3 regions of the Bradyrhizobium sp. 1200_D9_N1_1 genome follow, and region 2 is predicted to be linked to each of the others. Evidence: predicted binding sites of a transcription regulator. Region 2 holds the regulator's gene; each other region holds the start of a gene.
What was found. The regulator PhoB, encoded in region 2, activates phosphate uptake and scavenging genes when phosphate is short. The targets are predictions, from matches to a motif close to TGTCATNNANCTGTCAT.
Positions count from the first base shown of each region.

Region 1: the regulator PhoB is predicted to act here: its motif matches at 1,793-1,809, upstream of AB5K84_RS01990 (DUF2794 domain-containing protein).
Region 3: the regulator PhoB is predicted to act here: its motif matches at 1,957-1,973, upstream of AB5K84_RS12310 (phospholipase C).

Region 1 is NZ_CP197226.1:406,896-411,037, reverse strand. Features, by position in the region: gene AB5K84_RS02000 (Bax inhibitor-1/YccA family protein) at 1-479, shown strand, start outside; gene AB5K84_RS01995 (GNAT family N-acetyltransferase) at 708-1,238, shown strand; gene AB5K84_RS01990 (DUF2794 domain-containing protein) at 1,358-1,729, opposite strand; gene AB5K84_RS01985 (DUF1223 domain-containing protein) at 2,478-3,254, opposite strand; gene acnA (aconitate hydratase AcnA) at 3,475-4,142, opposite strand, start outside.
Region 2 is NZ_CP197226.1:8,804,087-8,808,228, forward strand. Features, by position in the region: gene AB5K84_RS41680 (GcrA family cell cycle regulator) at 1-148, shown strand, start outside; gene AB5K84_RS41685 (IS5-like element ISBj5_B family transposase) at 357-1,703, opposite strand; gene phoB (phosphate regulon transcriptional regulator PhoB) at 1,936-2,643, opposite strand; gene phoU (phosphate signaling complex protein PhoU) at 2,666-3,382, opposite strand; gene pstB (phosphate ABC transporter ATP-binding protein PstB) at 3,394-4,142, opposite strand, start outside.
Region 3 is NZ_CP197226.1:2,544,231-2,548,372, reverse strand. Features, by position in the region: gene AB5K84_RS12315 (cytochrome-c peroxidase) at 1-182, opposite strand, end outside; gene AB5K84_RS12310 (phospholipase C) at 196-1,902, opposite strand; gene AB5K84_RS12305 (ABC transporter substrate-binding protein) at 2,088-2,879, opposite strand; gene AB5K84_RS12300 (efflux RND transporter periplasmic adaptor subunit) at 3,123-4,142, shown strand, end outside.

The sequences.
Region 1 (4,142 bases), 8.4 Mb from region 2:
TCAACCGTCTGGCGCCCTCGACCGCCCAGATCCTGTTCTGGGTGTTCTCGGCGCTGATGGGCATCTCGCTGTCGTCGATCTTCCTGGTGTTCACGCACACCTCGATCGTGCGGGTGTTCTTCATCACCGCGGCGACCTTCGGTGCGCTCAGCCTCTACGGCTACACCACCAAGCGTGACCTGACCGGGATGGGCTCGTTCCTGTTCATGGGCCTGATCGGCATCATCATCGCGAGCTTGGTGAACCTGTTCCTGGCGAGCTCGATGCTGCAGTTCATCGTGTCCGTGGTCGGCGTGCTGGTGTTCGCGGGCCTCACCGCCTGGGATACCCAGCGGCTGAAGAACGACTACATCTACGGCTACGCTGCGGCCGGCGGTGACATCGCAGAGCGTGCGGCCATCACCGGCGCGCTGTCGCTGTACCTGAACTTCATCAACCTGTTCACGCTGCTCCTGCAGCTCCTCGGCCAGCGCGATTAAGCGATCGACCAGAGAGAACGACATGAGCCCCGGCCGCAAGGCCGGGGTTTTTTGTTAGGGCCGGGTGCCTCCACGAACACCGTCATTGCGAGCGCAGCGAAGCAATCCAGAGTGCCTCCGCGGATGCATTTCTGGATTGCTTCGCCGCAAGGGCTCCTCGCAATGACGGAGTATATGGAAACGATGTTGCCTCTTCCGGCCGCCGCGGGAAGGCTCTAATCTTTCCCCATGTCCGCACCTGAAATCAGGCCCACCCTTGAGGCCGACCTCCCCGCCATCACCGCCATCTACCAGCAGGCTGTCCGCGTGGGCACGGCGACGTTCGAGCTGGAGCCGCCGGATCTTGCCGAGATGACGCGGCGCTACCGCGCGCTGGTCGACGGCGGCTATCCCTATTTCGTCGCCATCCTCGACGGCCGCGTTGCCGGCTACGCCTATGCCGGCGCCTACCGGCCGCGGCCGGCCTATCGCTTCACGGTCGAGAACTCGATCTATCTCGACCCCTCCTTCCACCGCCGCGGCGTCGGCTCGTTGCTGCTGGAGCGGCTGATCGCCGAGTGCGAGGCGCGCGGCTTCCGCCAGATGATCGCGGTGATCGGCGATTCCGCCAATGCCGGCTCGATCGGCGTGCACACCAAGGGCGGCTTCAGGATGATCGGCACGCATCCCAATGTCGGGCTGAAATTCGGCCGCTGGCTCGACACGGTGATGATGCAGCGCGAGCTCGGCGAGGGCGCCAGCACGGTGCCGGGGAAGTAAGCGTTTCTTCATCGTCATTCCGGGGCGCGACGAAGTCGCGAGCCCGGAATCCATAACCACAGGCCGGGGTTATGGATTCCGGGCCTGTCGGCGCATCCCGGAATGACGAGAGGAGTTTGCTACACCACGGCCAGCTTGCGATCGATCACCAGCAGCACGCGCTCGAGCTCGTGGCCGCGGCGCAGGATCAGGCCGGTCGCCGAGATCACGCTGTACATGCCCTGCTTGCGCGCGAGGCGCGGGTCCTTCTCGATGCGATAGATCGGCACTTCCGAGGCGCGGCGATAGACCGAGAACACCGCACGGTCCTTCAGGAAGTCGATGGCATAGTCGCGCCACTCGCCGTCGGCGACCATGCGGCCGTAGAGATTGAGAATTCGGCGCAGCTCGAGCCGGTTGAAGGTCACCTGGTTCGGCTGCGCATTCGCAGCGGGGGGACGCGCCGCCGCGCGCTGCTCGCTCGGATCGGCATCCTCCGACGTCAGACTCATGGAGCGCCTCCTGATCGCACGGCATGATCGCGTCCGCGAAAACCGTCCCCGGAACCGCGGATCATGACAATCGCATGATTGCGCCAACCGTTCCCCTCCGCAAGGGGCTCTCGAGGGCTGTTTGAAGAGCTCTCGGTGCAACCCATTGAACCGGGGGCGAATCGGAACACACGCAACGGTGGAACTCTGTCGCGACGAACCGTCACGGGATCGTTAGCAGGAATCATAGTATCGCCGCTTTTCCGCCCAGCGCCTGCCGCCCTGCACTGCGAAAAGAGCTGTGTGCGTTGACCCGGTCCTTTCGGTTCCGGATTCCTCAGCCCCCAGCCCCCCGGGGTCGACGGGATCGGGTCTGTACGCGCGACAAGGAGGGCCAACGCGAGTTGGTCCTTTTTTGTTTGTGTCGGGATGTTTCTTCCCCCGCTGTCATTCCGGGACGCGCGAAGCGCGGGCCCGGAATCCATCAATCCAAGGTTCCCAGTTGAGAAATGGATTCCGGGCTCGCGCCAAAGAGGCGCGCCCCGGAATGACGAGGGACAAGATTTTTCCGACACGATCTTGCGTACGCTCTCTCCCCTCATCCTTCGCGCGGCGTCCCGAAGGATCGAGGCCCGAGCGGCATCAGCGGGGCCTTTCATGGTTCTCGCGGCGATGCGCAGCATCGTCCGCCGCGCGCGCAAGGGGCGCGCTCCTCACCATGAGGAGATAGAGCCAGACCGCGCATCAGGAAGAATGCGAAGCGTGCGCGTCAGTGCAGCGACGTGTATGCCGCGCCCAGCATCGGGCCGGGTTTCTCGCGGCTGCCGTCCTGGACATAGACCACCGCGCCATCGACGCCGTCGCGCGTGAGGTTCTCGATCGGCACCGTCCAGCTTTCCGGACGACCGTTCCAGTCGCCGACCTTGAGCAGGTTGCGCACCACGTTGTGATAGGTGATCTGCTGTCCGCGATTTTCGCCTTTGGCGATCGCGATCGGCACTGACTTCGCAATCGAGCAGATCCAGACTTCGCCGTGCGAGATCGCCGGCTCCTTGCTCGCGGCCACCGACACGTTGATCTGCTTGCCCGAGAGCGACATCGTCACCGGCACGCTCATCACGCCCATGCCTTTGTCGGTCTTGCCGATCGCACTCTCGATGCCGGCACGATCACTGCCGACGACATGCGTCGAGCCGTTCACCACGACCTGCGGGGTGTAGACCTCGCGGTCGCCGCGCATGCGCGAATAAGCGCGCTGCCGCGCCGAGAAGCGCGAATCCGCCAGCGTGTCCTTCCAGCCGAGATAATCCCAATAATCGATCGGCATGCTCAGCGCGATGATCGAGGGATCGCTGGAGAGATCGCCGATGATCTTGTCGGCGGGCGGGCAGGAGGAGCAGCCCTGCGAGGTGAAGAGCTCAACCACGGCGCGGGGATCAGCCTCAGCGGGACGGATGACGGCGACGATCGCACAGATGCCGAGTGCTCCCGACCAGAAGGCACCGGACCAACGTGAAATCAGATGAGAAGCCGTCATTGCTGTCATGTCGAACGCCGCACACCGTTGCTCGTGGGAAGGGAAATCTTATCGCCTGATGGTCACCGTAGTCTTACGGGCACGGCACATTCGACCGTCCAGGGCGGAGTTTCCGCCGGGCGGGCCCATCCGAAGCATGCCGCAAACGCGCGAAGGCGGCCTTGTGATAGGCCGCCTTCGTTTAACCTTCTACTCACTTCGCAGTGAGCCACCGTTCACAAATCCGCGCTTAAGCCGCGAGCTTGCGCAGCACGTAGTGCAGGATGCCGCCGTTCCGGTAGTAGTCGAGTTCGTCCAGCGTATCGATGCGGCAAAGCAGCGAAACGCGCTGCAACGAACCGTCGCCGGAGACGATCTCCGCGGTCAGCTTCTGGCGCGGCTTCAGATCGCCGACGAGACCACGCAGCGTGACCTTCTCGTCGCCCTTCAGGCCGAGCGACGACCAGGAGGTGCCTTCCTCGAAGGTCAGCGGCAACACGCCCATACCGACAAGATTGGAGCGATGGATGCGCTCGAAGCTCTGGCAGATCACCGCGCGCACGCCGAGCAGGCGCGTGCCCTTTGCAGCCCAGTCGCGCGAGGAGCCGTTGCCGTATTCGGCGCCGGCGAACACCACCAGCGGCACCTGCTCCTGCTGGTACTTCATCGCGGCGTCGTAGATCGACATCTGCTCGCCGTCGGGCCAGTGCTTGGTGAGGCCGCCTTCCGGGATGTTGCCGTCGGCGCCCTTGAGCATGAAGTTCTTGATGCGGATGTTGGCGAAGGTGCCGCGCATCATCACTTCATGGTTGCCGCGCCGGGTGCCGTACTGGTTGAAGTCGGCGGGACGCACCTGGTGCTCGCTGAGATACTTGCCCGCGGGCGAGGTGAGCTTGATCGAACCGGCCGGCGAGATGT
Region 2 (4,142 bases):
CTGGCCGGTCGGCGATCCCTCGAGCCCGGATTTCTTCTTCTGCGGCGGCAGGGCGCTGTCGGGCCTGCCCTACTGCGCGCAGCACTCGCGCGTGGCATATCAGCCCGCCGCGGATCGCCGGCGCGCACCGGCGAAGCCCTCGCGGTGAGTTTGTTCTGAAATCGAGTGACGGCCGTCACGCGTTGACGGCCCAACAAACTCGATGTCGTCCCGGACAAGCGCGCCTGAAGCGCGCGCAGATCCGGGACCCATAACCACCGCAAGATGTGGCTACGGGGACTCGGAGTTACCTTCTTCGCGCGACAACCACGCCCTGTGATTATGGGTCCCGGATCTGCGCTTACGCTTGTCGTCCGTTAAGAAGCCGGATTGATCGAGGCTGGCCGGGCGAGCGTGCGCCATAGCTGGGCCAGGAACAGGCACAAGAGATATCTCAGCCAGGCGAGGATGCGGCGGAAGTTGTGTCCGACGGCTGAGAGGACGACGTTGGCGGCATCGCCGGCGCGGCCTTTGAGGTAGCAGCGCCCGAGGTGGCCTTCCGCCTTCAGGTGTCCGATGATGGGCTCGATGGCGGAGCGGCGGCGCAGCTCGCGCTTGATGACACCGAAAACGCCGCGCTTCTGGCCGGAGATGAAGACGCGACGGGGATTTTGTGCGTCGTGGCCGCGGTATCCCTTGTCGACATAGGCCCGCTCGATCGGACAGCCGGTGAGTGTCTCGGTGCGGTCAATGACGTCCCGCAAGGTGTGACCGTCGTAGGGGTTGTCGGGCAGTGCGCTGGCGTGCAGCACGAACAGGCCACCGGGAGCCCGGCGGTTGTTGGTGACGATGGAGGCCTTCACGCCGAACTCGTAAGGCGCGCTGGCCTTGCCCTTGCCGATGCACTCCACTTCCGGGGCATGGAAGGAATAGAGCTTCCAGCCGCGCTGGCGCTGCTGCTGCGAGCGGATCTGCGTGGCCCGGCCGAGCGGGAGGGCGAACGCCTGCTCCAGTGCTGGCTGGCCTTCGATCTTGCGGCGGATGTCGCGGATGATCCGGCCCAGCCGGCTACGCAGGATACGCAACTGCCGCTGATGCCGCCTGAACTGTTTGGCATGGGCGTAGCGGCCGGCCATCATCGCGGCGGCCTTGGCGATGCGAGCATAGGATTGCCGCAGCCTGACGCCGTGCCTGATCGCCAGGCGGTTGAGCCCCTTGATGGCCGCATGCAGCAGCTTGGCATCGGTCGGAAAGGTGATGGCCTTCGGCTGCACCGTGGTGTCGACCGTAACCCGCTTGAGGTCCTGGCTGCGTAATGCACCGGCCTCGTGCGCTACCCGCAAGCTCTCGGCCAGCAGCAACTCCAGCTTGTCGCCAAGCCGCTTGCGCCAATGGCTCAGGTCCGAGCGCTCGTGCGGGAACGTGTGCTGAAAGAACTCTTCCCCGGTGAAGAACTGGAAGTATGGGTCATGGACCCAGCGCTCGCACACCTCCTCATCGGACAGCCCGTAAATGTGCTTGAGCAACAGCAGACCGATCATGAAGCGCGTCTCGATCCCGGGCCTGCCGTTCTCGCTGTAGAGCGGCGCGATCTCGCCGTCGATCCAGTCCCAATCGACCTTGCCGGCGAGCAGAACCAGCTCGTGCTTCATATTGATGATCTGGTCGAGCCGAGCCCGGAACAGATCGTTCGATCCCGTCGTCTTGTGCTTCTTCGGCCGCATCGTTCCCTCCGATGCAGACAAGGAATCATGCTTCCCGCTTCGAGGGAATCCACGAAAACCAAATCGCAAGGTTCTGACGCCCAAAGCATCAAAACCTTGCAATCTGGAAATGCCCCTTAGCCCAAATCGAGATTCCCGATCAGTGGCTTAGTCCTTCTTCACGGACGACTACGCTTGTCCGAGACGACACTGAGAGTGTGGCTGTAGCCCGCTAAACCAACGCCTGCAAACCCTACGTCTGCTCCGCCTTCGCAAAGCGATCATCCAGCGCGTAGCCGGCGCCGCGGACGGTGCGGATGGGATCCTGCTCGCGGCCGAGATTGAGCAGCTTGCGCAGGCGGCCGATGTGGACGTCGACGGTGCGCTCGTCGATGTAGATGTCGCGGCCCCAGACGCTGTCGAGCAGCTGCTCGCGCGAGAACACGCGGCCGGGATGCTCCAGGAAGAACTCCAAGAGGCGATATTCGGTCGGGCCGAGGTCGATCGGCCGGCCCGAGCGCGCGACGCGGCGCTTGTCGCGATCGAGCTCGATGTCGCCATAGGCCAGCACCGTTGCGAGCCGCTCCGGGCTTGCGCGCCGCAGCAGGCCCTTCACGCGCGCCAGGAGCTCCGGCACCGAGAACGGCTTGACGATGTAGTCGTCGGCGCCGGTCGCAAGACCCCGCACCCGCTCGCTCTCCTCGCCGCGCGCGGTGAGCATGATGATCGGGAGCTGCTTGGTCTCGGGCCGGGTCCGCAGCCGGCGGCACAGCTCGATGCCTGACAGTCCCGGCAGCATCCAGTCGAGTACGATCAGATCGGGGATGTGTTCCTTGAGGCGGGTGTCGGCGTCGTCGCCGCGCATCACCGTCTCCACATCATAGCCGTCGCCTTCGAGGTTGTAGCGGAGAAGCTCGGTGAGAGCTTCCTCGTCCTCAACCACCATAATGCGTGCGCCCATGGTGTCGTCGCTCCTTAAGTCTTCAGGTATTCGGGACCGTCGTGGCGAAGGTCGTCATGTCGCCCTTCGGCCGCTTGTCGGTGATCGCCTGGCCCTCGATCATGTAGAACACGGTCTCGGCGATGTTGGTGGCGTGGTCGCCGATCCGCTCGATGTTCTTGGCGCAGAACATCAGATGGATGCAGAACGAGATGTTGCGCGGATCCTCCATCATGTAGGTGAGGAGCTCGCGGAACAGCGAGGTGCAGATGGCGTCGACTTCCTCGTCGCCCTTCCACACCGCCATCGCCGCCGGCAGATCATGCGCGGCATAGGCGTCCAGCACCGACTTGACCTGCTGCTGCACGAGGTCGGTCATGTGCTCGAGGCCGCGGAACAGCTTGAGCGGATGGAAATCCGTCTCCAGCGCCGCGACGCGCTTGCCCATGTTCTTGGCGAGGTCGCCGATGCGCTCGAGATCGGTCGCAACTCGCATGGCGCCGACGATCTCGCGCAGATCGACCGCCATCGGCTGGCGGCGGGCGATGGTGAGCACGGCGCGCTCCTCGATGCGCTTCTGCAGCGCGTCGAGCTCGGTGTCGGTGGCGACGACGCGCTGGCCGAGCGCGACGTCGCGGCGGATCAGCGCGTCGACGGAATCGACGATCATGCGCTCGGCGATCCCGCCCATCTCGGCGACGAGCCGGGTGAGCTCCTGGAGGTCGGTGTCGAAGGCCTTTGCGGTATGTTCAGAACCCATGTCCCGTCTCCTCAGCCGAACCGGCCGGTGATGTAATCCTGCGTGCGCCGGTCGCTCGGCGACGTGAAGATCTTGCTGGTGTCGTCGAACTCGATCAGCTCGCCGAGATACATGAACGCGGTCTTGTCGGAGACGCGCGCCGCCTGCTGCATGTTGTGGGTGACGATCGCGATCGTGTAGTTCTCGGACAATTCCTGGATCAGCTCCTCGACCTTGGCGGTCGAGATCGGGTCGAGCGCCGAGCAGGGCTCGTCGAACAGGATCACCTCGGGCCGCACCGCGACGGTGCGGGCGATGCAGAGGCGCTGCTGCTGGCCGCCGGAGAGCGACAGGCCGGAGGCGTTGAGCTTGTCCTTGACCTCGTTCCACAGCGCGCCGCCGCGCAGCGCCTTCTCGACGCGGTCGTCCATCTCGGACTTCGAGATCTTCTCGTAGAGGCGGATGCCGAAGGCGATGTTCTCGTAGATCGTCATCGGGAACGGCGTCGGCTTCTGGAACACCATGCCGACGCGGGCGCGCAGCAGGTTGAGGTCGAGCTTGCCGTCGAGGATGTTGGTCTGGTCGAGCATGAGCTGGCCGGTGGCGCGCTGCCCCGGATAGAGGTCGTACATCCGGTTGAAGATGCGCAGCAGGGTTGACTTGCCGCAGCCGGACGGGCCGATGAACGCGGTGACGCGGTTGGTGCCGAGCGTCAGGTTGATGTTCTTCAGCGCGTGGTGCTCGCCGTAATAGAAGTTGAGGTTGCGCACCGTCACCTTGG
Region 3 (4,142 bases), 6.3 Mb from region 2:
ATCTCCCTGCCGAGCTGCGCCATCGCCGAGAGCGGAGCGGCCGGCGGACGCATGAGACGAACCGGGTTCGGATTCGCACCCGCGGGATTTGCTTCCGCAAATCCCTGCGTCGCGACGACAAGGACGGCGCCGGCCAGACAAAGCAGGCCGGCGCCGAAAAGCCACATGGTGCGGCTGTTCATATGACCTTGCGTCCTAGTGGTGGTGGTGCTCGTCCGGCGGGCTGGTCATGACAGTGCCGGAAGTTGGATCGAGGAACAGTGCGTCCACCCGGAGATCGTGGCGATGATCATGATCGAAGTCGAACAGGTCCATGATCGACCCGGCGCTGGCGTCGAACGAGCCGCCGCCGAGACGCTGGCCGCGCAGCCAATTGTCCTCGATGAACCGCACCACCGAGGCCTGCCAGATGTAGGTGTGGCTGACGAAGTTCGTCCTCGCATAGGGCGAGACCACGATGAAGGGAACGCGGGTGCCCGGGCCGCAGCGGCCGTTCACCGGCTTGCCGCTAAGCCCCTTCGGCGCCGGCTGCTTCTGCGGGCCGAGACCGCACAGGCCCGGACCGTTGACCTGGTCGGCGGTCGGATCGTAGGAGGCGCTCTTCGGCGCGACGTATTGGTGATCGTACCAGCCGTCGGAGTCGTCATAGGTGATGATGACCGCGGTCTCGCGCCACTCCGGCTGCTTCTGGAGGAAGTTGATCAGCTCGACATTGCCCACCTGCTCGTCGAGCGGATCGGAATTGCCGGCGTGACCGTCCTGGAAGGCCGGCATCTTGATGTAGGAGACGGCCGGGATGTTGCCGGCCTTCACCGCGGCGTAGAAGTCCTCGAGATCGTAGTTGTGGTTGGCCGGATCAACCTTGCCGTTGAAGTCGTGGGTATGGCCAATCGCCTGGACCGAGCTCGGCCGCGCATGGGTCGGGTTGGCGGTCGACTTGTAGTACTGGAAGAAGGCGTGGTGCGGACTGTAGTCCACGATGGTGCCGTTGACGTTGCTCGAGAAGGTGCTGCGGCCGCAACCGGTGGTGCCGTTGGCGTTCTTGAGCGTCAGGTCGAAGCCGCCCATGAAGCCGCCCCAGCTGATGCGCTCGTCGTTGAGCAGATCGCCGATGTTCTTGCTGGTCATCAGCACGGTGCTGGTCGTGCTCGAGCAGGAATCGTAGGCAGGATCGGTGTCGCCGATCAGCGTTAGGCCGCCCTGGCCGTCGGCGATCGAGGACGAGGTACCGACGACGTTCTGCGCGCCGTTGGTTTGGCCGGAGACCACTTCCAGCATGCCGGGCGTGGACGGACCGAACGTGTCGGTCCAGTGATTGTCGCTCATGGCGAAGTGCTGGGCGTAGTTCCAGAAGGCCGTGACAGTGTTGCCGTCGAAATAGCCCATCACCTGGCCGTTGGTGCCGAACGCGCCGGCGCCGCCGGCCGTGCCGCGGCCGGTGAATTTCGGGAACAGGTCTTCCTTGCCGTTGTCCACCGCCTGCTGCTCGGGCGTGTAGGCATGGTTCTGCGAGCGCGTGTTGGCCTGGGTGCGGTCGAGACGGAACGGATCCGTCGCGCCGGTGCCGTTGGCCGGGCTGTTGTTCCGGTTGTTGACCAGCAGGTTCGCCGTGACGAGGTTGTTGACCTTCGGCGTGTGCGGCTTCGGCACGAAGGGTATAGAGCCCGACGGATTGGCCGCGTTCGGATATGTCGCGAAATAATGGTCGAACGAGCGGTTCTCGTTGAAGATGATCACGAGATGCTTGATCGGCGTCTCGGTGTGGATGTCATGCGGATGACGGTGATGATCGTGATCATGATCGCGGTCCCGACCGAAATCGTTCGCGAGAACAGGCATGGCGCATGCGAGTGCCGTCGCGGCCGCGAAAATCGCGGCCGTCGTCAGAAATTTGGATTTCATTGTTGTGTTGCCCCGAAGGATTGACGCCGACCCCGGGAACGTTAATGGCGCGCGATGACAGAGCTGTGTCAGTTTGACGCAAGAGACACTTTGCGCAGTTGTTCAGACAAGATTTTCTACACGGGCGATTTGCCCGAAGCTGCCTTCCTCGACCCTCATGGTGAGGAGGCCGCCACAGCGGGCGTCTACTCGGTGCGGATCGGAGAATCCTTCAGGCCATTGTTGTCATAGGCCTTGCGCAAGGTGCCGTTGATCGTCGCCTCGTTCATGAATTTGGTGACGAAGGTCAGCGCCAGGCTGTGGCCGAGCGGCACCGCGACGGCTGTCACCGTCTTCTTGAACGTCTCGTCCAGCACCTTTGTACCGGGAATCTTCTGCGCCATCTTGTTGAGCTGGTCGCGCGACAGCGCGAAGGCGTCGATCTCGCCGCTCTTCAGGAGGCCGAAGATCTCGTCATAGGTCTGATAGCCGGTGACCTCAGCGTTCTTGAGATGCGCCACAGCGCCACGCATGGTGGTCGTGGCGTTGACGGCCGCGACCTTGATGCCGGGCTGGTCGAGCGAGGCAAAATTGGTCACGTTCGAACCAGCCTTGACGATGTAGGTGGCGTCCGCGACCTCGTAGATCGGCCCGAACATCATCTTGCTCTCGCGCTCGGGGTCCTTTGGCAGCCAGGTGACATCCCAGGTGCCTTTGCTGGCCGCATCGGTGATCTGTCCGGAATTTTGGTGCACGACATATTCGACACCAACGCCGAGCTGGGCCGCCATCTCCTTGCCGAGGTCCACCGGCACGCCGGCATAGCCGGTTTCCGTCCTGGTCGACCAGAATGCGCCGCCTGCGGGGCTGATTGCGATCGCGACCCGCAGCTTGCCGGTCGGCGCGATCTCGTCCTTCAGCCCATCGGCTAGCGCGGGCATGGCAACCGCCGCCGCGAGAACGAGACCGGAGAGGACCGATTGGACGGACGCGGACATTTCATGTTCTCCTCGCGTTTTCTTGTTCTCGTCGTCCCGACCGCTTCGCTTCCGCCACACGACCTTTGACACAATTCTGGTCGATCGTGCGCGCGGTGAAAAGCGGTTTGTCATGACAAACCTGTCAAAGGCCACACCGCCGTTCGCCGTGCAAGGCCGACGACCGCCATGGCTATGGTGTTCCACGGCCGGACATTTGTTGGTAGCCTGCCGCACCGACAGACAGCAATCGGGGGCCACCGAATGACGCGCGCGAATCCCGCATCTCCCGCACATCGCAATGGAGCGTGGAGACATGTTGGACGGGCGCTAGCCGCCACGGCCGCCGTGATCGCGCTCGCCGGCTGCGAGGACAAGAACGCCTACGTGGCTCCGCCCCCGCCCAAGGTGGACGTGGCGACGCCCGTGCAGCGGCCGGTGACGCGCTATGTCGAGGCCACCGGCAACACCGCGCCGATCAAGAATGTCGACTTGGTGGCGCGCGTGCAGGGTTTCCTGCAGTCGATCGACTACCAGGACGGCACCTTCGTCAAGCAGGGCACCCAGCTCTTTACCATCGAGCCCGAGACCTACAAGCTGAAGCTCGAGCAGGCCCAGGCGGCCGAGGCCGGCGCCCAGGCCTCGCTCCGGCAGGCGGAGGCCGACTTCAAGCGGCAAAGCGATCTGGTGCAGCGGCAGGCGGTCTCACAGGCCACCCTCGACACCTCGACGTCAACGCGCGAAAACGCGCAGGCCAATCTCCTGCAGGCGCAGGCCAACACCAGGATCGCCGAGGTCAACTACGGCTACACCAAGGTCACCGCGCCGTTCGACGGCGTCGTCAGCGCCCACATGGTCTCGATCGGCGAGCTCGTCGGCGTCTCCTCCCCGACCCAGCTCGCGACCATCGTCGCGATGGACCCGATCTGGGTGAACTTCACCGTCAACGAGCAGGACGTGCTACGCATCCGCGCCGAAGCGGCCCGCCGGGGACTGACGCCCACCGACCTCAAGCAATTTCCGATTCAAGTCGGCCTCCAAAACGAGACCGGCTATCCGCATGAAGGCAAGCTCGACTACGTCTCGCCGACCCTCAACCAGTCGACCGGTACGCTTGCCGTGCGCGGCCTCGTCCCCAACGACAAGCGGGTGCTGCTGCCCGGCTATTTCGTCCGCGTCCGCGTGCCCTTCGACCAGGAGAAGGGCGCGCTCCTCGTTCCCGATACCGCGCTCGGCAGCGACCAGGGCGGCCGCTATCTGCTGCTGGTCAATGGCGACAACGTC